Linked DNA regions of Ruegeria pomeroyi DSS-3. The protein of the gene in region 1 interacts with the protein of each later gene in a pairwise test. Links are inferred from orthologs where the notes say so. Each region holds a gene or a part of one and is shown on either strand. Other genes may lie near its edges. The genes, in order: groL and SPO_RS00050.

Region 1 (16,000 bases):
CTCGTCGGGCAGATCGGCAACATCGACCGTCTTGACATAGACGATCCGGTCGCCGTCATCCTTGAAATCGAACGGAGTATGCATCGCTTACCCTTTCCTGATGTTGATCGTCTGAACCACCGATTGCGGCACCGCGCGGCTGAGATCGACATGCAACAGACCGTTTTCCATCACGGCCTCGCCCACCTCGACCCCTTCGGCCAGCACGAACATGCGCTGGAACTGGCGCGCGGCGATGCCCCGGTGCAGGAACACCCGCCCCTCGCTGTCGTCGCTCTGACGGCCACGGATCACCAGCTGACGATCCTCGACCGTGATCGACAGATCCGCCTCGGCGAAACCGGCCACCGCCAGGGTGATCCGATACGAGGTCTCGGAGGTCTGCTCGATATTATAGGGAGGATAGCCCTCGTTCCCGGATTTGGCCGAACGCTCCAGCAGCCGTTCCAGCTGCTCGAAGCCCAGCATATGCGGGTAAGAGCCCAGAGTAAGTTTCGACACGTTTCTCTCGTCCTTATGGTCAAAGCGACGTTCACGCGCGGCCCCGAAACCGGCAACCGCTTGATAGAGAATATGGGAAGAAATCGGACACACCACAAGGTCTGGTCGAAATCAGCGTAAAAGCGTATTCTTTGCAGCACCTTGGAAACAGACCTGCGAGTCGCCCGAATGAACGCACCCAGCGATATGTCGATGAAAACTGATGAGGTTCTGCGGGTCGAGCTGGAAGTGTTCCGGCGCCAGCACCGTGACCTGGACGAGGCCATCGCCGCGCTGGAGGAAAAGGGCACCGCCGATCAGCTGACGGTGAAGCGTCTGAAGAAGCAGAAGCTGCGCCTCAAGGATATCATCGCGATGCTCGAGGACCGTCTGACTCCCGATATCATCGCCTGATCCGGCCTGTCCCGGCACGCCGCCATACCGCATTGCCAGTTGGCCGGTTTTGGCTATAGTGCGCGCTCTTTCCACAGAGGGCGGGGCACATGGCCGGGGTCAAGGTAGGGATCATCATGGGCAGCCAGTCGGACTGGCCGACCATGAAGGGTGCAGCGGAAATTCTGGATGAGCTGGGCGTGGCTTACGAGGCGCGGATCGTCTCGGCGCATCGCACCCCGGACCGGCTGTGGGACTATGGCCGCGCCGCCGTGGGGCGCGGCTTGCAGGTGATCATCGCCGGGGCCGGCGGGGCCGCGCATCTGCCGGGCATGATGGCGTCCAAGACGCGGGTGCCGGTCATTGGCGTGCCGGTGCAGACCCGGGCGCTGTCGGGGGTCGATTCGCTTTACTCCATCGTGCAGATGCCCAAGGGCTATCCGGTTGCGACCATGGCGATCGGCGCGGCGGGTGCCGCCAATGCGGGGCTGATGGCGGCCGGCATCCTCGCCCTGCAGGACGCAGGCCTGGCCGAACGGCTGGACGCCTGGCGCGCGGCGCTTTCTGCCTCGATCCCCGAGGAGCCGGTCGATGAGTGAGGCTCTGAAACCGGGCGCCCGGATCGGTATTCTGGGTGGCGGCCAGTTGGGCCGGATGCTCTCGGTTGCCGCCGCGCGGCTGGGCTTTGTCACCCATATCTATGAACCGGGCGCCAACCCGCCCGCCGGTCAGGTGGCCGACCGGGTCACCACCGCAGGCTATGACGACGCCGAAGCGCTGGCACAGTTCGCCGCCTCGGTCGACGTGATCACCTATGAGTTTGAGAATATCCCGACCGAGGCGCTGGACATCCTTGAGGCGCACCGCCCCATCCGCCCCGAGCGCGAGGCGCTGCGGGTGAGCCAGGACCGGCTGACCGAGAAAAGCTTTCTGCGCGATCTGGGCCTGATGACGGCGCCCTTTGCCGATGTGACCGATCTGGAGAGCCTCGAGGCCGCGATTGCTGAGATCGGCACGCCCGCGATCCTCAAGACCCGGCGCTTTGGCTATGACGGCAAGGGACAGGCGCGGCTGAAAGCGCCCGGGGATGCCGCGGCGGCGCTGGCCGACATGGCCGGCGCGCCCGCGATCCTGGAAGGGTTCGTTCAGTTCAGCCACGAGGTCTCGGTCATCGCCGCGCGCGGGCTCGACGGGCAGGTCGCCTGTTTCGATCCCGGCGAGAACGTGCATCGCGACGGTATCCTGCACACCACCACCGTGCCCGCGCGGCTGAGCGCGGCGCAGCGCACCGACGCGGTGCTGCTGGCGGCGCGGATCCTGAACGCGCTCGACTATGTGGGTGTGATGGGGGTCGAGCTGTTCGTGACCCCTGCCGGGCTGATCGTGAACGAGATCGCGCCCCGGGTGCATAACTCGGGACACTGGACCCAGAACGGCTGCGCCGTGGACCAGTTCGAACAGCATATCCGCGCGGTGGCGGGATGGCCGCTGGGCGACGGGCAGCGGCATACCGATGTGGTGATGGAGAACCTGATCGGCGCCGACATGGACCGGATACCCGAGCTGGCGCGCGAGCGTGATCTGGCACTGCATCTCTATGGCAAGGCCGAGGCCAAGCCCGGCCGCAAGATGGGCCATGTCAACCGGATGAAGCGGAACGGTTGAGGCAGGCGGCGAAATCCGGCACGGATTTCGCGCGCCCCGCCGACGGCCCGTTGGGCCTGAGGCGGGGCGCAGCCCCTATCGCGCTGCGCGCGATGCCTCCGGCGGGAGTATTTTGGGGCAAAGTGAAAGGGCTCAGGCCAGAAAGCGTGTCGCCACATCGCCCGACATATAACTGACCCGGCCAGCCGCAAACGTCGCGGCGACCCGGTGGCTCTGTGCATCGAGGATCACCAGATCGGCGCGCTTGCCGGGCGCAAGCTCTCCCCGGTCGTCCAGCCCAAGAACCCGCGCCGGACCGCTGCTGACAAGCGCCCAGGCGGCGGCGAGGTCGAGAAGACCCGTACGCACCAGCATCAGCGCCGCCCGGCGGGGGCTGGGATAGTGGTAGTCCGAGGCAAGCGCGTCACACAGGCCCATGGTGATCAGGTCGAGCGCGCTGACATTGCCCTTGTGCGACCCACCGCGCACCACGTTGGGCGAGCCGAGAATGACATGGCCGCCGCTGGCCCGCGTCGCCTCGGCCGCTTCGAGCGTTTCGGGGAATTCAGATATCGTCAGCCCGCGCCCCTGCCCGGTGGCGCAATCTTCGGCGCTGTGGTCGTCATGACTGCCCATGCGCACTCCGCGCCGGTGAAGTTCGGCACAGAGCTTGTCCAGTGCCGCTGGCACCTGCGGGCCATTGGCATGCAGTGCCTGCAACAGCGCCAGATGTGCTTCGGGGCTGCGGCCAGCCTTCAGCGCCTGCCCCGCCAGCCGGGGCGGTTTGCGCCCCTCGGCCAGCCGGTCATGGGGCAGGTGGTCGTTGAACACGACATAGGGGACCTGCCATTCGGCCAACCTGTCAGGCAGGGCTGCGTAATCTTCGAGCAGATGGGTTTCAAAGCGCAGCTGCGGGATGAGGTCGGTGACCAGACTGCCCTGCACCTGCCGGATCGCCTGGAACACGCCGGCGGCGAAATCGGGGCCGCGCAGCCCGCCCTCCCAACTCCAGAACTGGGCGAGGACGGCGGTGGTGATGCCATTTGCGGCCAGTTCCGCCTCGGCGGCAACCACGCCTTCGCCCATCTCCTTCATCGCGCCCCGGCGTGGGGCCATATGCCGTTCGAACCCGTCGCCATGCAGATCGACAATGCCGGGCAGCACCAGATACCCGCTCAGGTCGACCTGGCGCCCGGCGGGCGCGTCAACCACCTGCCCACCCGACAGGCACAGATCACGGCGGGCCGGGCCACCGGGCAACAGCACCTCGGCCCCGGTCAGGGTCAGCTCAACGCCGTTCATCTCTCTCTCCCCCCCGGGCCTTCCCAGCATTCGCTGCGCAGGCAGACGCGGTCGATCGTCTCGAACACCGCATCGAGCCATGACAGATCGGCATCGAAATGACCGGTCTCGATGAAATGCAGGGTCTGCGCGATGACGCGCGGGTTGTTCATCATGAAGGTATGGGTGACCGGCAGCACCATATGGTCAGCCATGCCCGCCACCCGGGTCGAGGCGACCGAGACCTTGCCATCGTCCGGGCCGGGGATGATCGACGAGAAGATCGGGTTCAGCGACTGATCGCCCGCGATCACGCCCACCGGGTAATCCACCGGCGGCAGGCCGCGCGGCACGCTGTCGGGACCGGTGCCCAGCGCCAGCCCGGCCGGGCCGTTCAGGCGGCCGAACACCTCCCAGGCGCCCAGCTCGTCAACCAGTTCGCTGCCCTGATTGGGCGGGCCCAGCAGCACCACCCGGCCCAGCTTTGCGGGCCGGTTGCTGAGCAGCCAGTAGCGGATCAGGATCCCCCCCATGGAATGGGCGACCAGATGCACCGTCTCGTCGCCGCAGGCGGCGACCGCGGGCGGCAGGGTCTCGCGCGCCAGGTCCGGGATCGACATGTCGGTCGAGGGATAGCCCGGGCGCACCACCCGCAGCCCGCGCGCCTCGAACACCTGGTCCATCACCGACAGCGACGCTTCGGTCCGGGCCAGCCCATGCAGCAGCACGACGCAATCGGCCCAGAGAGTGCCGGGCAGCAGGCAGAGAAGGAGGATCGGCAGACAACGCATGCGCGCGGCATACTGCGATTTGCGGCGCAGCGAAAGGTTCAAGCGTCAGGCGCGCGCCGGATCGACAGCGCGATCCCACCCAGCAGCACCGCACCGCCAAGAAGCAGGCGCAGCGGGGCCGTCTCACCCAGCAGCAACACGCCCCCCAGGACCGCGATAACCGGCGCGCTGAGCTGTACCGTCGCCGCCCGGACCGGTCCCAAGGCGGGCACCAACCGGTACCACAGTGCGTAGCCCAGCCCCGAGGTGACCGCCCCCGACACCGTTGCCAGCAGCAGGCCCGCGCCCGACATCGCGGGCACTCCCGTGACCGGCAGGATCGCAGCGGCGGTCAACGGTAGCGCCAGCGCGAAATTGGCCCCCGTCGCGGCCAGCGCATCCGCCTCGCGCCGCCCCGCCAGCGTATAGGCGGCCCAGCCGATCCCGGCGAGCGCCATCAACCCCGCCCCGCCCGCATCGACACGAAAGGCGCCCGCGGGCCAGAGCACCCAGACCAGCCCGCCAAAGGCGATCGCCGCACCGGCCATCTGCCGCATCGTCGGCGGTGCGCCGGTTGCGGCGCTCCAGCCGAACATGGCGATCTGCACCACACCGAACAGGATAAGCGCGCCCAGCCCGGCATCCAACGTCAGATAGGCCAGCGAGAACCCGACCATGTAGAGGGTGAGCGATCCCGCCCCCAACAGCCGGCGTCGCCGCCAGAGCGGCAGCCGCTGGCCCTGCGCCAGAACCAGCACCGTCAGCATGGCAGCACCGGCCAGCACCCGAAGAATGGCAAAGCCACCCGGATCGGCCCAACCCTGGGCGACCGCCAGCCGGTTCAGGACCGAGTTGGCGGCAAAGGCGGTCATGGTCAGGGCAGTGAGCAGAAACAGGCGCATAAACCCGGCCTACAGGATCGCGGGGCGCCGCAACAGACACTTCCGCGTCAGCGCGGCTCCAGCGCCAGCGGATAGACCAGCCGTGCCTTGGGTGCCTCACTGCCGCGCCCGGCCAGCATCAGGTGTTCGTTGGGATAGGGCGCGCGCAGCTCGGCCGCGCGGGCCTGCGAGAAGCCGCGCGGCTCGTAATAGGCGGGATCGCCCAGTACCACGATCATCAGATCGCGCTCGGCCGCCCATTTCAGGGTCAGTTGCAGCACTTTCGAACCGATGCCCCGCCCCTGCGCCCCGGGCGCCACCGCCAGCGGGGCCAAACACAGCCAGCCATCGGGCGAGCGCATCCAGGACAGCGCCGCATAACCCAGCAACTCGCCATGTTCCTGAAAGGTGACCTCGGTGGCGATATCCCGGTCGGCGCGCAATTCGCGCACCAGATCCGCCTCGGCCCCGGTATCGAAGGCCGCGCGCAGCAAGGCGTCGACCAGATCGGGAAATACGGCGGGCGGGAATGGTTTCATGCAAAGATCAACTTTCGCTAGACTAAGGGCGGTTCAATTCGCCCCGATCGGCGGGTTCGGCATACACCGCATGGCCCGCAAGGTCACGGTCACCCAATCGTTTTCTTTCCCCGTAATCGAAACCGGCGAGACTCTGCCAGCTGCGGCGGGTGGAAAAACAAAGGGGCCGCCCAAGGGCGGCCCCGGTATTCTACTGCGAAGGGTGGGTATCACATAGGCCCAAGGGCCTATGAACACGCACCTTTTACAGATGATGTTCAGGCGAAATCGCCTTTTACATCATGCCGCCCATGCCGCCCATGTCGGGCATGCCGCCGCCTGCGGGGGCGTCTTTCTGCGGCTTGTCGGCAACCATAGCTTCGGTGGTGATCAGCAGACCGGCAACCGAGGACGCATCCTCCAGAGCGGTGCGGACAACCTTGGCCGGGTCGATCACGCCGAACTTGAACATGTCGCCATATTCTTCGGTCTGCGCGTTGAAGCCGAACGAGGCATCGCCCGATTCGCGCACCTTGCCGGCAACCACGGCGCCGTCGACGCCTGCGTTCTCGGCGATCTGGCGCAGCGGCGCTTCGATGGCCTTGCGCACGATGTTGATACCGGCGGTCTGGTCGGCATTTGCGCCTTCCAGGTCGGCCAGAACCTTGCCTGCCTGAACCAGAGCGACACCGCCGCCCACAACAACACCTTCCTGCACGGCTGCGCGGGTGGCGTTCAGGGCGTCATCGACGCGGTCCTTGCGCTCTTTCACTTCGACTTCGGTCATGCCACCGACGCGGATCACGGCAACACCGCCGGCCAGCTTGGCCACGCGCTCTTGCAGCTTTTCACGGTCGTAGTCGCTGGTGGTCTCTTCGATCTGGGTGCGGATCTGGGCAACACGTGCTTCGATCTCGGCCTTCTCGCCTGCGCCATCAACGATGGTGGTCTCGTCCTTGGTGATCGAGATTTTCTTGGCGGTGCCCAGCATGTCCATGGTGACGGACTCGAGCTTCATGCCCAGGTCTTCGCTGATCACCTGACCGCCGGTCAGGATGGCGATGTCCTGCAGCATGGCCTTGCGGCGATCGCCGAAGCCCGGTGCCTTGACGGCTGCGATTTTCAGGCCGCCGCGCAGCTTGTTCACCACGAGGGTGGCCAGCGCTTCGCCTTCGACATCCTCGGCGATGATCAGCAGCGGCTTTTGCGACTGGATCACCTGCTCGAGCAGCGGAACCATCGGCTGCAGCGAGGACAGTTTCTTTTCGTGCAGCAGGATCATGCAGTCTTCGAGTTCTGCGATCATCTTGTCTGCGTTGGTGACGAAATAGGGCGACAGGTAGCCACGGTCGAACTGCATGCCCTCGACCACGTCGGTCTCGGTTTCCAGGCCCTTGTTCTCTTCGACGGTGATGACACCCTCGTTGCCGACCTTCTGCATGGCTTCGGCGATCTGGCGGCCGATTTCGGATTCGCCGTTGGCCGAGATGGTGCCGACCTGCGCCACTTCGGCGCTGTCGTTGACGGGGCGCGAGGCTGCCTTAATGGCCTCGACAACCTTGGCGGTGGCCAGGTCGATGCCGCGCTTCAGATCCATCGGGTTCATGCCGGCGGCAACCGATTTCATGCCTTCGCGCACGATGGCCTGGGCCAGCACGGTGGCGGTGGTGGTGCCGTCGCCGGCCTCGTCATTGGTGCGGCTGGCGACTTCTTTCACCATCTGCGCGCCCATGTTCTCGAACTTGTCTTCCAGTTCGATTTCCTTGGCGACCGACACACCGTCCTTGGTGATGCGGGGCGCGCCGAAGCTCTTGTCCAGAACCACGTTGCGGCCTTTGGGGCCCAGGGTCACCTTGACCGCGTCGGCCAGGATGTTGACGCCCTTGAGCATCTTGTTGCGGGCTTCGGTATTGAACTTGACGTCCTTAGCAGCCATGTTCTTTCTCCTTGAGAAATATGTTTGGAATGATGCGACCAGAGATCAGAGAAGCGCGTGGCTTACTCGATGATCCCCATGATGTCGCTTTCCTTCATCATCAGCAGTTCTTCGCCGTCGACGGTGACTTCGGTGCCCGACCACTTGCCGAACAGAACCCGGTCACCGGACTTGACTGCCATCGCGATCAGCTCGCCGCTATCCTTGCGGGCGCCTTCGCCACAGGCGACAACCACGCCTTCGCTGGGCTTTTCCTTGGCGCTATCGGGGATGATCAGGCCGCCTGCGGTTTTCTCTTCGCTTTCGGTACGGCGAACCAGCACGCGGTCATGAAGCGGTTTCAATGCCATCTTTGCAGCTCCTTGAGGCTCAAAGTTTGTTTCCCTCCCCCTGCTCTCTCACAGAGGCATTAGCACTCAGGTCTGACGAGTGCTAACGGCGCATAGCTAGGGGGTGGAAAGAGCCGAGTCAACATCGGTGATGTGAAAATCTGCACTGATCGAGCGCCGCGCGCCAAACCGGTTTACATCCCCCGCCCGCTTGCGCAGATTTGCCCGGTCAACATCAGGGGCAGGATCGATGCGGGTCGAAGCGAACGGGATTTACCTGGAAGTCGAGCAGAGCGGGCCGGCGGACGGGGTGCCGCTGATCCTGATCCGTGGCCAGGGCAGCCAGCTGGTGCATTGGCCCAAGGAGCTGGGCGCCGGTTTTGCCGCCGCCGGGTTCCGGACGATCGCCTTTGACAACCGCGACGTGGGACTGTCCCGGCGCTGCCCGGCGCCGGGCGTGCCCGACAGTGCCGACGACATTCTGGCGGCGCTGGCGGCAGGCGCGGACCTGCCCAAACCCTATGGGATCGAGGATATGGTGGATGACATCACCGGCCTGATGGATGCGCTGGGGATCGAACGCGCGCATTTCTTTGGCATCTCGATGGGGGGCGCGGTGCTGCAACAGCTTTGCATCGACCACCCCGGCCGGGTGCTGTCGGCAACCATCGTGATGACCGCCTGCCGCCCCTTTACCGAGCGCGCGGGCGAAGGGCGCGAGGCGCTGCTGGCACTGGCCGCGAATCTGCTGGTGCGCGACACAAGCCAGCCAGAGTATCTGGAGGCGCAGATCGCCGAACACGGGCTGTGGGGCAGCCCCGGCTATCCGATGCCCGAGGCCGATATCCGCGCGATGGCCGAGCGCGCCTGGGCCCGCGGTGTCGATGCGGCGGGAAAGAACCGGCAGGTGCTGGCGATCCTGCACGCGCCCGACCGGCGCCCCGGCCTGCGCCAGCTCGACCTGCCCTGTCTGGTGATCCACGGCAGGCAGGACACGCTGGTGCCACTGGAAATGGGCGAAGAGATCGCCGCCCATATCCCCGCATCCGAGTTTCACGCCATCGAGGGCATGGGCCATATCATCACCCCGAAACTGGCCCCGGTGATGGTCGATCTGGTCCGCAACTTCATCACCCGGCGCGCCTAGATCGCACTCAGGAACAGCCCGCCGGCAAGGGTCGCAACGAGCAGACCGGCGGCAAGCTCGACCATCGGCAGGGCGACGCCGGCAAAGCGCCAGGCCGAGGCCGCGCCCAGCACCCCGCCGCGCAGCCCGGCCGAGGCCAGCCCGACCCCGACGGTCACACTGGCGGTGCCCAGCGCCATGGCTAGTGTTCCGGCGATTCCGGCCAAAGCGATGCCCATCTGCCAGGTCAGGATCAGCACGAACAGCGCCCCGGTGCAGGGCCGGATCGCGATGCTCGCAATCAGCGCCAGCGCCTCGCGCAGGGTGCCGATCTGCTCGACCTCGCTCAGGCTGGGGCCGTGCTTGTGGCCGCAATGAGAACAGGTCTCGCCGTCATGATGGTGATGGTGGTGCGTGGGTTTCTGGGTGGCCAGCAGCCGCCGGGCCCCGCGCCAGACCAGCCAGCAGCCGATCAACCCGATGGCGGCATAGCTGGCGGGCGCCATGATCCGCTCGGTCACGCCGACCAGATGCTGACGCCCCAGATCCAGCACCATTACCCCGGTATAAACCAGCGCGATCGCAGTAACCGCCTGGCCCAGGCTCGCCGCCAGCCCAATCGCCGCAAGCCGCAGAACCGGCACCCGCCGACCCAGCCCATAGCCGCCGATCAGTACCTTGCCGTGGCCAGGCCCGACCGCGTGAAAGAAGCCATAGGCGAAACAGACCGACAACAGCAGCATCAGCGCCTCACCCTGCCCGCTGCGCAATCCGCGCAGCGCCTGGGCGATCCGGTTCTGAAAATCCCGTTGCTCGCCCGCCGCCCACAGCGTCAGCTGGTCGAAACCGCCGCTGAGCCAGAACCAGCCCAAGAGGGCCAGCACAAGCGCAACCGGAACGATCACGAGCCGGGACATGTGACGCGGATCTCGGTGGCAAATTCAGCGCCGATCAGGGGGATATCCATCTCCTCCAGATCGGCATCGGCGTCGATGCGCAGCAGCATCTGCTGCATTTCCGCCAACTGCCCGTCGATATCGGGCTCGAACCGCTCCAGCAGGCAATCGTCGCGGCCGCTCATCGTGACCGGGCGCGCAACCTCGTAAGCGGTGTAATAGCTCTCGTCATAAGGGCGCAGCGACAGGGGCGCGCCCGCCCCCACCCCGCCACCAGTAACCGCGCGCAGATGGGTCGACACGATCCGTCCAGCCTCGGTGGTGGCGGTGGGCTCCAGCGGGCCGGACAGCGCCAGTGGCTGATCGCCCAACCGCAGGTCGAGATCGCCGTTATAGCCGTCGATCCATTGCGCATCGAACCCCGCCAATTGCGCCTGTTCCTCGGGTGTCAGGCTGCCATCGCCATCGGGGTCCATTCCCAGTTCCTCGAGGATGACCAACGAATAGAAATCGTCATAGGCCCAGGTGACCCGCACTTGAGTCAACGCCCCATCAGGGGCAAAGATCAGCTCGAATCCGGTGTCGATGAACACATGCGGATGCGCCGTCAGCGGCGCAGGGAACAACAAAGAGAGGGCAAGGGCAATCCGACGCATGGCCAGACGATAGGGCGCGGGTGCAGGGCTGACAATCCGGGCAGGCGCGGCTGCGGCGCTATTTCGCCATCGCCACCAAAGAAAAACCCGCCGCGATCAGATCGGGCGGGTCAAGTTTGAGAGCCATCGCTCTCGGTCTCAGATTTTGAAGGACTCACTGTTCCATCTCCAGTATTGTGGTTTCCGGCAACTTGTGGGTGGCGCATGCTTGTCCATCTGTTCGATATTGGCCGGGAATTTTGACCCGCCGAAATCGTCGGAAATGTAGTGGGCATATGCCTTGGTTGCCGCGAAGATGATCAGTGTGGCGACCAGGATGATGGCAACTTCGAATACGAAACGTCGGATGGCGCGTTTCAGTTCTGGACTGAATGATCCGGCAAAGGTGTTGCGTTCCAAAGAGGACTTTACATCCGGCCCCAGCTGATCGAACAGCGGGTCGGGTTTACGAGGTACAGTTTCCTTTCCTTTCTGGCGACCTGTCACGGTTCTTCTCCTTTCGTGTCACATGGGCTTCGGTATTTCCGGCAAAGGCCGGTGCGAGGGAAGCGAAACGGGTGGGGATTGGCAGACCGGCTACGCGACAATCGTCAGATTTGGCAATCAGCCGGGCTCGGAAAGCAGAGTCCAAGGTGATTTCAAGAAAATGAAATATACCACTGATATTCCAGTTGAAGCTCCCTGGATTTCGAAGTGTTGAAAAGACGGTCATCGGTTTCTCCTTGATAACAAAGTTGCTAGATTTCACATCGTTCCGACATTTAGGAACTCCTTCACCGTAGCATGGATTTCACTGTACACAAATGAACAGCTTCCCCCCTCGGCCTGGATCGCTATCGGCCGACGGGCCCGAATCCGCCGGATGAGCAAACGATTTCCTAAATGAGCATTTCGAAAACATGTTAAATTTCACGATGTTAGCGCTAAAATAGCATAAAATCTTGCGCATCTGTCCGTCCATATGACGCTAGGTAAATTTAGTGTTGAACAGGTCCAAAATTTCTGCCAAAACACACCAATGTCAGACGAGAAGTGCTCTGGCGACACACTGCGCCATCAGAATCACTTTGCCTTCATGCGTATGAACGCAAGTCAGGCACTGGCGCAGATGGGGAGGCGACAAGATGTCGGAAGAAAAATCCAGCGGTCGGGTGACTGTTCGACTCAGTGGGAAACTGGGCGAGATGATTTCTGAAATTCAAAATGAAACACCAGCGGAAACCCCGACCGATGTCGTGCGCCGCGCCCTGATCGTCTATCACTCGCTTGCGATGGCAAAGCTGAACGGAGCGGATTTGCTGATCGTCGAGCCTGGTCCGGACGGAGAAGAGAAGCGCAGCCGCAGAATCTTTCTGTAACTCGGCGCTATTTCGCCATCGGATGCAGAACAAGCGTCTGAAGCGCCATGCCCACCGGCCCGAGCGTGTCATAGAGGATCGCCTGCGACATGCCGATACCGTTGGGCTGCCAATGCGAGACCGCCGAGGCCGCGAACCAGTCGCCCTGCGGTTCGCGGTGAATTTGCAGGGTCAGGTCGGTGTTCATGAAGCCAAACCGAACCGGAGGCTCGTTCCAGGAAATGCCGTTGCCGCAATCGGCCAGCGGGCAGATCGCCTGAATCGGCGAAGGCACCTCGCCCGCCAGAAGGTGGGGCGCCTTCATCCAGACGGTTTTCGGCCCCGGCCCCAGATCCTCGCCCTCGGGATAGGCCATCTCGATATACTGGCCAAAGGCGGGCTGGTCATGCAGCTTGCCCACCAGCAGGGCCGGGCCCGGACGGGCGCGGGCAAAATCAGGAGCGGGCACCGTTGCGGTGGGCACCTCTCCCAGCTCCTTGCGCACCAGGTGCATCGAAGTGCCGGTGAGGCACAGCGTGCCCGTCGTGTCATGCAACGCCAGCCGGGTCGTGGTCAGGGTGCGGCTGTTGCGGGCGATCTCGGTGGTGATCCGGATACCTGCCAGAGGCACCGGTTTCAGCACGTCAAGCGTCAGCCGGGTCAGCATCTTCTCCGGCCCGGCGACCGCCTCGGCCGCGCGCGCCACCAGGCCGGTGACCGGCCCGGCATGGCAGTGATCGGGCGACCACGGCCCGCGCGCCGGATCGTTGCCGACAAACAGCCCCGGTTCGGTTTCTGTGAAATAGACCGGGGCCGTCACGGAAGTCAGACCTTTTCCTGGGTGTATTTCTTCAGCTCGGTCCGGGCGATCTGGCGGCGGTGCACCGCGTCGGGACCATCGGCAAAGCGCAGGGTGCGCTGACCGGTCCAGGCGGCGGCCAGTGGCGTGTCCTGGCTGATCCCCTGACCGCCATGCATCTGCATCGCCTCGTCGATCACCTTGAGCGAGACGCGCGGCGCCACCACCTTGATCTGGCTGATCCAGGGCGCGGCGGCCCGGGCGTCGCCCTGATCCATCATCCAGGCGGCCTTGAGGCACAGCAGGCGCGCCATCTCGATCTCCATCCGGCATTCGGCGATGATGTCGTAATTGGCACCCAGATGCGCGAGTTTCTTGCCGAACGCCTCCTTGTCGAGCGCGCGCTTGCACATGCGTTCCAGCGCGATCTCGGCCTGACCGATCGAACGCATGCAATGGTGGATGCGGCCGGGTCCAAGCCGGCCTTGCGCGATCTCAAAGCCGCGCCCCTCGCCCACCAGAATGTTCTCGGCCGGAACCCGCACATTGGTGAAGCGGATATGCATGTGGCCATGCGGCGCGTCGTCGTGACCAAACACCAGCATCGGACGCAGGATCTCGATGCCTTCGGCCCCGGCAGGCACCACGATCATCGAATGGCGCTGGTGCTTGGGTGCGTCCTCGCCCCCTGTTTTCACCATCACGATATAGACCTTGCAGCGCGGATCACCGGCACCCGAGGCCCAGTATTTCTCGCCGTTCAGCACATAGTCGTCGCCATCACGGACACAGGACATCGAGATATTGGTGGCATCCGAACTGGCCACATCCGGTTCGGTCATCAGATAGGCCGAGCGGATCTGGCCATCCAGCAGCGGCGCCAGCCAGTCCCGCTTCATCCTCTCGCTGCCATAGCGCTCGAAGACTTCCATATTGCCGGTGTCGGGGGCGGAACAGTTGAACACCTCGGCCGCCAGCGGGGTCTTGCCCATCTCTTCGGCGAAATAGGCGTATTCGACGGTGGTCAGGCCGAACCCGCGGTCACTGTCGGTCAGCCAGAAGTTCCACAGGCCGGCGGCCTTGGCCTTGGCCTTGAGCCATTCGAGGATCTCGGTCTGGCGGGCGGTATACTGCCAGCGATCGCCCTTGGCGATCTCGGCATGGTATTCCTCCTCCAGCGGCATGATCTCGTCCCGGATCATCGCCGCGACGCGATCCAGAAGCTTGCGGTTCTCGTCGCGCATCGCGAACGTCATGTTCATGGCCTTGCCTCCCTGCCCCCGGATGATCGGGGGAATGTCTGGAAAGAGGATGGCGCGGTGCGCGCGCGAATGTCCAGCCGCGTGACGAAACGTCACCGGCCCGAATGTGGCCGGGCCAATAGCGCCATCCGTGAGGGGGTGCCGGAAAACAGGGTTTTCCGGGCCGTTTTCCGGCGCGGAAAACGGCCGCCTGCCGCACGCACGCGCGACAAATCAGCTGATGAAATCGGTATAGGCCGCCTCGTCCATATAGTCGTCCATCGGCGACAGGTCGGACGGGCGCATCTTGAAGAACCAGGCCTCGCCCATCGGGTCTTCGTTGACCATGCCGGGATTGTCGATCAGCGCTTCGTTCACTTCGACGATCTCGCCATCCAGCGGCGCCAGGATATCCGAGGCCGCCTTGACCGATTCGATCACCACGATCTCGTCATCCTTGCTGACCTCGGTGCCGGGTTCGGGCAATTCCACGAACACCACATCCCCCAACTGCTCGGCGGCATGGGCGGTGATCCCAACCACGATAAGGTCATCCTCGGCCAGCAGCCACTCATGCTCTTCGGTATATTTCATCCGGTGTCTTTCCCTGTGAAAAACGCTTGATGCCGGCAAGCCTAGCCCCGGTCCCCGGTTGCGGCAATAGAGCAAATGACCCAAGGCCTTGGCCGGGTTTGGGCACCGCTCGCAACGCCGATAGGTCGCGACGCACCGCGTGATGGGAACAGGTATGCGCAATGGTGCACCCGCCGCATTCTGCCCGAAGATCCCAAGTGCGGGCAAATTTCCATTGTGCGTCGACCCGCTGTTCCTGTCGTTCAGACGATTGCAGCCTCTAACGCACGATAAAAATCGGCCTTGGCAAAGGTTTCTTGCCACGGTTTATGCCCGCACCGTTCGAGTTGCACGAAATCTGCTGATGGGAGCGCCGCTCGCAGTGGTATCTGCACCCCCTCTGACGGCCTTGGATCGTAATCGCCATGGATTGCGACAACCGGGCAACGAATGGCACAAACCGCTTCCAGAAGAGCGCCATTTCTGCGCATGTCTACCGCTTCGGCCCAAACTGCTGCGTGTATCGCCCCGTCGAACGCGACAAACGGTTGCTGCGAGGTATCTCGTGCGTAGGTATCCGCGATGTCGCTGAGGGCGATGAAACGCGCCACTTCTGCCGGGTCTCCTTCTGTTGGACGCAGCTGCGATATCTCTTTGCGCTGGTCCTTCGTCAGGCGGGAATTCTTTGTGGTTCTGATCGCACTGGCATAGCTTTCCTCGAACGGTCCGCTGCCGACAAGAATGAGCCTGCGGACCAGCATCCCGCGTTGCGCAGCGAGCAAACATCCAAGCCACGCGCCCCATGACCAACCGATCACCGTCACAGGTGGCGCACAGAAACGTTCGATGTGTGAGCTGAGTTCATCAACCTGCCCACCTACTGTTTGGCACGTCTGAAAAGGCTCCAGTACCGCATGGCCCCTGTTTCCCAGTTCACGCGCCAGCGGTTCAACCTCTCCCGCGCCGCCGGGGCCGCCATGAAGCACGACCACGCGAGAGGGCATATCGCCATACTGACGAACGTCTTGCTGCATCTGGATCATCCAACAACCGTGATCGTCACGGCACGGGATTGTCAATCCGCGGGATAATCTCGCGGGCCTACATAGATAGCCGACAATCACACGAACCGCAGCATCG
Region 2 (8,528 bases), 940 kb from region 1 along the record:
GCTGAACCCGCCCCTGAGCGAGACCTATATCCACCGCCAGACCACAGCCAATCAGGTGCGCTTTACTACGGTCGAACTGAGCGAGTTGGAAACCCGTATCCTGAACGCCGGTAATCACGCGCTCGAGATCGAAAAGCGGCTCTATTCAAGCCTTTCCGGGGCAGTTCTGGAGCAGGCCGCCCGCCTTAATATCGCCGCACGCGGCCTGGCCGAACTGGATCTGGCCACCGCGCTGGCCGATCTGGCGCGCGCCGAAAACTGGTGCAGGCCCAGCGTCGATCCCTCGCGCGCCTTTGCCATCGAAGGCGGCCGCCACCCGGTGGTGGAACACGCGCTGCGCCGTCAGGGGGGGGATCCTTTTGTGGCCAATGACTGCGATCTCAGCGCCGACAAGGGCGCCGCGATCCGCCTGCTGACCGGCCCCAACATGGCTGGTAAATCGACCTATCTGCGGCAGAACGCGCTGATCACCCTGCTGGCCCAGATCGGCAGTTACGTGCCCGCCGACAGCGCCCATATCGGGGTGGTCAGCCAGTTGTTCAGCCGCGTCGGCGCCTCGGACGATCTGGCGCGCGGCCGCTCGACCTTCATGGTCGAGATGGTGGAAACCGCCGCCATCCTGAACCAGGCCGACGACCATGCGCTGGTCATCCTGGACGAGATCGGGCGCGGCACCGCCACCTATGACGGGCTTTCCATCGCCTGGGCCACGCTGGAACATCTTCACGCGACCAATCGCTGCCGCGCTCTGTTCGCCACCCATTACCATGAATTGACCGCGCTCGCCGCGACCCTCGACGGGGTCGAGAACCTGACCGTCGCGGTCAAAGAGTGGGAGGGCGAGGTGATATTCCTGCACGAGGTGCGCAAAGGCGCCGCCGACCGCTCTTATGGTGTGCAGGTCGCCCAGCTTGCGGGCCTGCCGCCTTCGGTTGTCGCGCGTGCCCGGGTGGTTCTGGACCAGCTGGAGAAATCCGAACGCGAGGGCGGCAAGCAAAAGGCGCTGATCGACGATCTGCCGCTGTTCTCGGCCGCGCCGCCACTGCCACCACCCGCGCCCAAAACCTCACCCGCCGATGCGATGCTCAAGGAGATCCACCCCGACGAGCTGACCCCCCGCCAGGCGCTGGAGATGCTTTATAAACTGAAAGAGGCGGCCCGCTGACCGCCCCTTCATTTTGCTGAAAATACTCCTGCCGGAGGCTTGGCGCAGCCAAATCAGCCCGCGGGCATCGACGATACGCCGACCTGCGCCGGGCGCAGCAGACGGTCGTGCAGCATGAAGCCTTCGGCCGAAACCTGGATGATATCGCCCGCCTTGGTGCCGGGCACCGGCGCCTCGAACATCGCTTCGTGCATCTGCGGGTCGAACCGGTCGCCCACCTGCGGCGACAGCACCTGGATGCCATGCTTGCCGAACACATCCAGCAGCGCCCGCATCGTCAGTTCGATGCCCTCGATCAGCGCCCCCGATACCGCGCGCTGTTCGTCGGTCACGGTTTCCAGCGCGCGTTTCATGTTGTCATAGACCGGCAGCATGTCGCGGGCCAGTTTCGAACCGCCATATTGCTCGGCCTCGCGCCGGGCGCGTTCGCCCCGCTTGCGCACGTTCTCGGCATCTGCCAGCGCGCGCATGAATTTGTCCTTGAACGCATCCCGCTCGGCCCGCAGCGTATCCAGCTCTGCCGCCTCGTCGCTGATCTCGGCCATCTCCTCGGCCAGTTCCTCGGCCTCGGCGGTTGCGATATCGTCCAGAAACTCTTCGTTGTTCGGCTTTGCCATCTTTCTACCTCTAACTCCGGTCGGAAATCAGACGCCCGACCAGCTGTGCCGTGTAATCCACGATCGGAACGATGCGACCATAGTTCAGGCGCGTCGGGCCGATCACCCCCACCGCACCGATAACCTTTCGATCCGCGTTCATATATGGAGACACCACCAAAGAGGAACCCGAAAGTGAGAAAAGTTTGTTCTCGGAGCCGATAAAAATGCGCACACCTTCGCCGTCTTCGGTCAGTTGCAGAAACTCGGCGATGTCGCGCTTGCGCTCAAGATCGTCGAACAGCACCCGGATCCGCTCCAGCTCTTGTTCCTGGCCGGTTCCCTCCAGCAGATTCGCCCGCCCGCGCACGATCAGCCGGGCGGCCTCTTCGCCCTCGCGGTCCCAGACCGCCAGACCGCTTTCGACCATCTGACGGGCCAGCTGGTCGATTTCCTGCTGGCGGGCGCCGATCTCGGTCTGCATCAGGCGGCGCACCTCGCTGAGGGTCTTGCCCTCGATCAGCGCGTTCAGGAAATTGGCCGCCTCGCGCATCGAACTGGGGGTCTGCCCCGGGGGCGGCGCAAACAGGCGGTTTTCCACATGGCCATCCGAAAAGACCAGCACCACCAACGCCCGATCCTGCGCCAGCGAGACAAACTCGATATGGCGGATTTCGGCCTCGTGCTTGGGCGTCAGCACCAACGAGGCCCCCTGTGTCACCCGGCTGAGCGTGGCGCTGATCCGGTCCAGCGTCCCGCCCACGTCGCCCGCGTTTGTGCCCAGTGTCGCGTCCAGCTTGGCCCGATCATCCAGGCTCAGATCCGCCACCTCGAGCAGCCCGTCGACAAACATCCTCAGCCCCATCTGCGTCGGGATACGCCCGGCGCTGATATGGGGGCTGTCGAGCAGGCCCAGGAACTCCAGATCCTGCATTACGTTGCGCACGGTTGCGGCGCTGACCTTCTCGCTGAGTGTACGCGTCAGGGTGCGGCTGCCGACCGGTTCGCCGCTGTCCAGATAGGATTCAACGATCAGGCGAAACACCTCGCGCGAGCGGTCGTTCAAATCGTCCAGTATTTTGCGCGCATCGCTCATCGAAACCCCTGGGTACCCCCTGGCTGAGTGGCCATTAAATCCCCTGCCCCGAAAAGGTCAATCGGGCTTGCATCCACGCCCTTGCGGGCGGTATCCCCACCGCAACAGACAAAGGATGACCCATGCGACCCTCTGGACGAGATCTAAGCGAAATGCGCCCGGTTTCAATCGAAACCGGTTTCACCAAACATGCCGAAGGCTCGTGCCTGATCAAGATGGGCGACACGCATGTCCTGTGCACCGCCACCATCGAGGACCGCGTGCCCCCCTTTATCAAGGGCTCGGGCCTGGGCTGGGTCACCGCCGAATACGGCATGCTGCCGCGTGCCACCAACACCCGCATGCGGCGCGAGGCCGCCAGCGGCAAGCAAGGCGGCCGTACCGTTGAAATCCAGCGCCTGATCGGCCGCGCCCTGCGCGCCGGCGTTGACCGGGTGGCCCTGGGAGAACGCCAGATCACCGTCGACTGTGATGTGATCCAGGCCGATGGCGGCACCCGCTGCGCCTCGATCACCGGTGGTTGGGTGGCCCTGCGTCTGGCGGTGAACAAGCTGATGAAGGCTGGCGACGTGATTTCCGATCCGCTGGTCGATCCGGTCGCCGCCGTGTCCTGCGGCATCTATGCCGGGCAACCGGTGCTGGACCTAGATTACCCCGAGGACAGCGAGGCAGGCGTTGACGGCAATTTCATCATGACCGGTTCGGGCAAGCTGATCGAGGTGCAGATGAGCGCCGAGGGCTCTGTCTTCAACCGCGCGCAGCTGGATCAGCTGCTAGGCCTCGCCGAAAAGGGCGTAGGCGAACTGGTTGCCGCGCAAATGGCCGCCACCGCATGACACGGGCGTTCGACGGCGACACACTGCTGATCGCGACCCACAACAAGGGCAAGCTGGAAGAGATGGCACATCTCCTCCAGCCCTTTGGGGTCAAGGTTGTTGGCGCCGCCGAAATGAACCTGCCCGAACCGGAAGAGACCGAAGACACCTTTGTCGGCAATGCCCGGATCAAGGCGCACGCCGCGGCCCGGGCCACCGGCCTGCCCGCCCTGTCCGATGACAGCGGCATCACCATCGACGCGCTGGATGGCGCGCCGGGCGTCTATACCGCCGACTGGGCCGAGACCGGCAATGGGCGCGATTTCCTGATGGCGATGACCCGCGCCCATGACGCGCTGGAAGCCAAAAGCGCCCCGCATCCCCGGCTGGCGCAATTCCGCTGCACGCTGGTTCTGGCCTGGCCCGATGGCCATGACGAGGTGTTCGAAGGCGTCGCCCCCGGCCATCTGGTCTGGCCCATTCGTGGCGCCGCAGGCTTCGGTTATGATCCGATGTTCGTGCCCGAAGGGTATGACGTGACCTTTGCGGAAATGGATCGCTGGGAAAAGAACAAGATCAGCCACCGCGCACGGGCGGTGGAGAAATTCGTGAAGGGCTGTTTTGGCGGATGACTGGCAGCATGGGGGCTTTGGCCTCTACGTGCATTGGCCCTTTTGCCAGGCCAAGTGTCCCTATTGCGACTTCAACAGCCATGTTGCCCGTGAAATCGACCAGAAAGCCTGGGTTAGAGCCTATGTTTCCGAACTTGAACGCTGTGCCGCTGAGCTGCCGGGCCGGGTTCTGAACACCATCTTTTTTGGCGGCGGTACCCCGTCGCTGATGATGCCGGAAACGGTCGCGGCAGTGATCGAAACCGTCCGCCGTCTCTGGCCCACCTCCAACGACATGGAAATCACGCTCGAGGCCAATCCCGGCTCGGTTGAGGCCGGGCGCTTTGCCGCCTATCGCGATGGCGGGGTCAACCGGATCTCGATGGGGGTGCAGGCGCTGAACGACCGGGACCTGCACCGGCTGGGCCGCATCCACAGCGTGGCCGAGGCGCGGGCAGCTTTCGACATTGCGCGGCGCTGTTTTGAGCGGGTCAGTTTCGACCTGATCTATGCCCGGCAGGACCAGACACCCGAAGCGTGGCGTGCCGAGTTGAACGAGGCGCTGGCCATGGCGGTCGATCACCTGTCGCTCTACCAGTTGACGATCGAGGACGGCACCGCCTTTGGCGACCGCTATGCCCGCGGCAAGCTGCGCGGCCTACCCGCCGATGACGACGCCGCCGACATGTACCTGATCACGCAAGAGGTCTGCGCCACGCATGGCCTGCCCGCCTACGAGGTCTCGAACCACGCCCGCCCCGGTTCGGAATCGCGCCACAACCTGATCTATTGGCGCTATGGCGATTATGTCGGCATCGGCCCCGGCGCACATGGTCGCATCACCGTGGATGGCCAGCGTTTCGCCACCGAAAGCCCGCTGAACCCTGGCGCCTGGCTGGGCGCAGTGGCAAAGGGAAGTGGTGAGTTGAGCCGAGTAGCCCTCTCGCTACAAGATCAAGCCGACGAATACCTGATGATGGGGCTTCGTATTGCCGAAGGACTAGATATCCACCGATACGAGGCGCTTTCGCCGCAGCCCCTAAACCGGAACCGCCTTGCCCATTTGACCGAACTGGGCATGATCGAGATCGAAGGTACGCGGCTGAAGGCCACCGCCCAGGGGCGTGCGGTGCTGAACGCGGTCATTCTGGACCTGATGTCGGAGTAGAGGATGCAGTTTATCTGGGCAGCTCTTGGACTGGTCTGCGTTGCCCTCGCCCTGATTGGCGTTGCGCTGCCGCTGCTGCCGACCGTACCGTTCCTGCTGCTCGCCGCCTTTTTCTTTGCCCGGTCATCAGAGCGCCTGCACACATGGCTGGTGACCCATCGCCTGTTTGGCCCGATGATTCTGGATTGGCAGCAATCGGGTGCCATTCGGCCCGGCGCAAAAAAGGCGGCAACCTTGTCGATTGCCGCCGTGTTTGGCCTGTCACTCGTTTTCGCAGTCCCCTCGCACGTCCTGCTGATTCAGGCCGTGGTGCTAAGCGGGGTTCTGATCTTTATCTGGACCCGCCCTAACGGCTGAGTTTTGCACAAAGATCATCAAGCTGATCGAGGTTCTCATAGGTCAGCACCACCTGCCCGGTTTCCGTTCCCGGCTTGTGATTGATCGCTACCTTCATCGCCAGAATGGCCGACAGATCCTTTTCCAGCGCCCGGGTATCGGCGTCTTTGTCCGCAGTGATGGATTTCGGACGCGCCGTCGCGGTCGGCTTGTCCCCTTCGGCCTGCTTCTTGACCAGCGCTTCGGTCGCGCGCACCGACAGCCCGTCCCGCACGACGATCTTGGCCAGTTCTGACGGGTTGTCGCTGGTGATGAGGGCGCGCGCATGGCCCGCGGACAATTTCCCCTCGACAACAAGTGTCTGAACGTCGTCAGGCAACGACAGAAGTCGCAGCAAGTTTGCGATATGGCTTCGGCTTTTGCCCAGAGCTTCGGCCAGCTTTTCCTGGGTGTGGCCAAACTTGTCCATCAGCTGGCGATAGCCCGCCGCCTCTTCCACCGCGTTCAGATCAGCGCGCTGAATGTTCTCGATGATCGCGATTTCCAGGACTTCGGTATCGTCGAGCTCGCGGACCAAAACAGGCACCTGATGCAGTTGCGCCAGCTGCGCCGCGCGCCAGCGACGTTCTCCCGCAACGATCTCGTACATATCGCCATCAACGGGACGCACGATCAAGGGCTGCAGAACCCCCTTTTCCTTGATCGAAGCGGCAAGCTCTTGCAACGCGTCCTCGGTAAAGGTGCGGCGAGGCTGGTTGGGGTTGGCACGCAGTTTCTCGATCGGAACGGTGCGGTCCGGACGACGCGCTGCCTCGCTAGCGGCGGCCTCGGCCGGCTGCGTCACATCGGCCATCAACGCGGACAATCCGCGTCCCAATCCCCGGGGCTTGTTCGAAACCATGTGTCGCTCCTCTCTACCGCGGTCAGGCGGCGATCTTGTTATGTTTCTTCATCAGTTCCGCGGCCAGGTCACGATAGGCCATCGCACCCAGAGAGTTCGGATCGTAGTTGAGCACCGGCATGGCAAAAGACGGTGCCTCGCTGACCCGCACATTGCGGGGGATCTTGGTTTCGAATACCAGATCACCCAGATTGTCGCGCGCGTCCTTCTCGACCTGCTGCGACAGGTTGTTGCGTCGGTCATACATGGTCAATACAATCCCCTCGATCCGCAGATTGGGGTTTGCTGCCTGTCGCACCTCGCGGATGGTCAGCATCAGCTGGGACAGGCCTTCGAGCGCAAAGAACTCGCTTTGCAACGGCACAAGAACTGAATGCGCGGCAACCATGGCGTTGACCGTCAACAGGTTCAGCGAGGGCGGGCAGTCGATCAGGATATAGTCCCAAGAATAGGCATCCATCGCCGTCTGCCGCAGGGCGTCATGCAGCAGGAAACTGCGCTTTTCATTCGAAATCAGCTCGATATCCGCCGAACTCAGATCGACCGTGGCCGGCACGATCGACAGGCCGTCGATGCTGGTTTTCTGGATCACCGAATTCAACGGCGCGTCATCAACCAACAGTTCATAGGTCGTCAATTCTCGTTCATCCACACCCAACCCGGTCGAGGCATTCCCTTGCGGGTCAAGATCCACAACCAGCACACGCTGGCCGGATTCCACCAATGCTGCGGCGAGGTTGATGGCAGTTGTGGTCTTTCCCACGCCGCCCTTCTGGTTGGCGACCGCAATGATCCGGGGTCCGGCAGGACGGGAAAGATCAGACACGCGTGACTCCTGTTATCTTCAAAAGAACGGCCTGGGGCTCGGTTAAACTAGTAACCGCGTCGTAGGAGAAATTCCATTGCTTCGCGGCGTCTTGCAGCTCTTTTTTCCATGCGGCCCCCTTGGGGAACAGCGCGGTTCCGCCGATCTTGAGGTGCCGTTCAGCAAAGCCCAGCAAACCGGTCAGATCGGTCAAGGCCCGAGCGGAAAGGATGTCCGCGTCCAGCGGATCAAGATGCTCGATACGCTCGGATATCACCTGACATGCGATGCCGCATTCGCGCGCAGCGCTACGCAGGAACGCCGATTTTCGCTGATCGCTTTCAACGCAGATAAACTGGGTTTCGGGTTTCTCTTCGGCAGCCAGAATAGCGCAGATCAAACCTGGAAACCCGCCACCACTGCCGAGATCGACCCAAAGATCACCTTTCGGGGCGTTGCGAAACACCTGAATGGAATCGATTATGTGACGAGTCCACAGATCTTCCAGGCTACGCTTGGATACCAGGTTGATCCGGGGATTCCACTTGTGCACCAAATCAGCAAAGATTTTCAGCCGCTCGAATGTTTCACGTGAAACATTGAGCGTGTTCGCATCGGGAACCATCATGCGCTTCGTGCTCGGTCGCCACGGCGAAGGCGGGCCAGGATGAGCGCAAGCGCCGCTGGCGTCATCCCCTCAACACGCCCGGCCTGCGCGATATTTTCCGGTCGCGCGGATGTGAGTTTTTGCTTCAACTCATTTGACAACCCATCGAGGGCAGAAAAGTTGAAGTCGATCGGAATGACCAGCGCCTCATCCCGTTTCATCGCCTCAACATCCCGTTCCTGCCGCGCGATGTAATTGGCATAAAGCGCATCACGCTCTACCTGCGCGCGGGTTTCGGCGTCGGTGTCTGCAAGTTCCGGGATTAGTGGCACAAGGTCGTCAAACCTGACGTCCGGAAAGGCGAGGACAGCGAAGCCGTTTCTCCGATTGCCGTCCTGACTGATGGTGATACCAGCTGTGGCAATCTC

The links.
Region 2: the proteins of groL (region 1) and SPO_RS00050 interact in binary tests that used the Escherichia coli proteins (3 or more experiments, as listed by UniProt). The link is inferred for Ruegeria pomeroyi DSS-3 from one-to-one orthologs.

What each region holds. Positions count from the first base shown.
Region 1 is NC_003911.12:935,177-951,176, reverse strand. Bases 5,584-8,477 are described here. They hold groL (chaperonin GroEL), read right to left. Parts: upstream 7,904-8,477; coding sequence 6,263-7,903; downstream 5,584-6,262. Other genes in these bases: groES (co-chaperone GroES), read right to left, coding at 7,966-8,253; SPO_RS04475 (GNAT family N-acetyltransferase), read right to left, coding at 5,584-5,988. Outside these bases: SPO_RS04515 (DUF1150 family protein), read right to left, coding at 1-84; SPO_RS04510 (Hsp20 family protein), read right to left, coding at 88-501; SPO_RS04505 (YdcH family protein), read left to right, coding at 670-894; purE (5-(carboxyamino)imidazole ribonucleotide mutase), read left to right, coding at 984-1,472; SPO_RS04495 (5-(carboxyamino)imidazole ribonucleotide synthase), read left to right, coding at 1,465-2,538; SPO_RS04490 (alpha-D-ribose 1-methylphosphonate 5-triphosphate diphosphatase), read right to left, coding at 2,671-3,819; SPO_RS04485 (alpha/beta fold hydrolase), read right to left, coding at 3,816-4,589; SPO_RS04480 (DMT family transporter), read right to left, coding at 4,628-5,470; more of SPO_RS04475, read right to left, coding at 5,518-5,583; SPO_RS04460 (alpha/beta fold hydrolase), read left to right, coding at 8,483-9,379; SPO_RS04455 (nickel/cobalt transporter), read right to left, coding at 9,376-10,275; SPO_RS04450 (DUF1007 family protein), read right to left, coding at 10,260-10,910; SPO_RS04445 (hypothetical protein), read right to left, coding at 11,049-11,396; SPO_RS22765 (hypothetical protein), read left to right, coding at 12,035-12,268; SPO_RS04440 (thioesterase family protein), read right to left, coding at 12,276-13,067; SPO_RS04435 (acyl-CoA dehydrogenase family protein), read right to left, coding at 13,073-14,308; and 2 more genes.
Region 2 is NC_003911.12:1,459-9,986, reverse strand. The notes cover bases 1-2,699. They hold SPO_RS00050 (nucleotide exchange factor GrpE), read right to left. Parts: upstream 1,783-2,699; coding sequence 1,219-1,782; downstream 1-1,218. Other genes in these bases: hrcA (heat-inducible transcriptional repressor HrcA), read right to left, coding at 1,793-2,699; mutS (DNA mismatch repair protein MutS), read left to right, coding at 1-1,165. Also shown: more of hrcA, read right to left, coding at 2,700-2,857; rph (ribonuclease PH), read left to right, coding at 2,980-3,693; rdgB (RdgB/HAM1 family non-canonical purine NTP pyrophosphatase), read left to right, coding at 3,690-4,304; radical SAM family heme chaperone HemW, read left to right, coding at 4,294-5,451; SPO_RS00025 (YbaN family protein), read left to right, coding at 5,455-5,808; SPO_RS00020 (ParB/RepB/Spo0J family partition protein), read right to left, coding at 5,798-6,688; SPO_RS00015 (ParA family protein), read right to left, coding at 6,711-7,514; 16S rRNA (guanine(527)-N(7))-methyltransferase RsmG, read right to left, coding at 7,507-8,121; tRNA uridine-5-carboxymethylaminomethyl(34) synthesis enzyme MnmG, read right to left, coding at 8,118-8,528. UniProt on the Escherichia coli protein: Participates actively in the response to hyperosmotic and heat shock by preventing the aggregation of stress-denatured proteins, in association with DnaK and GrpE. It is the nucleotide exchange factor for DnaK and may function as a thermosensor.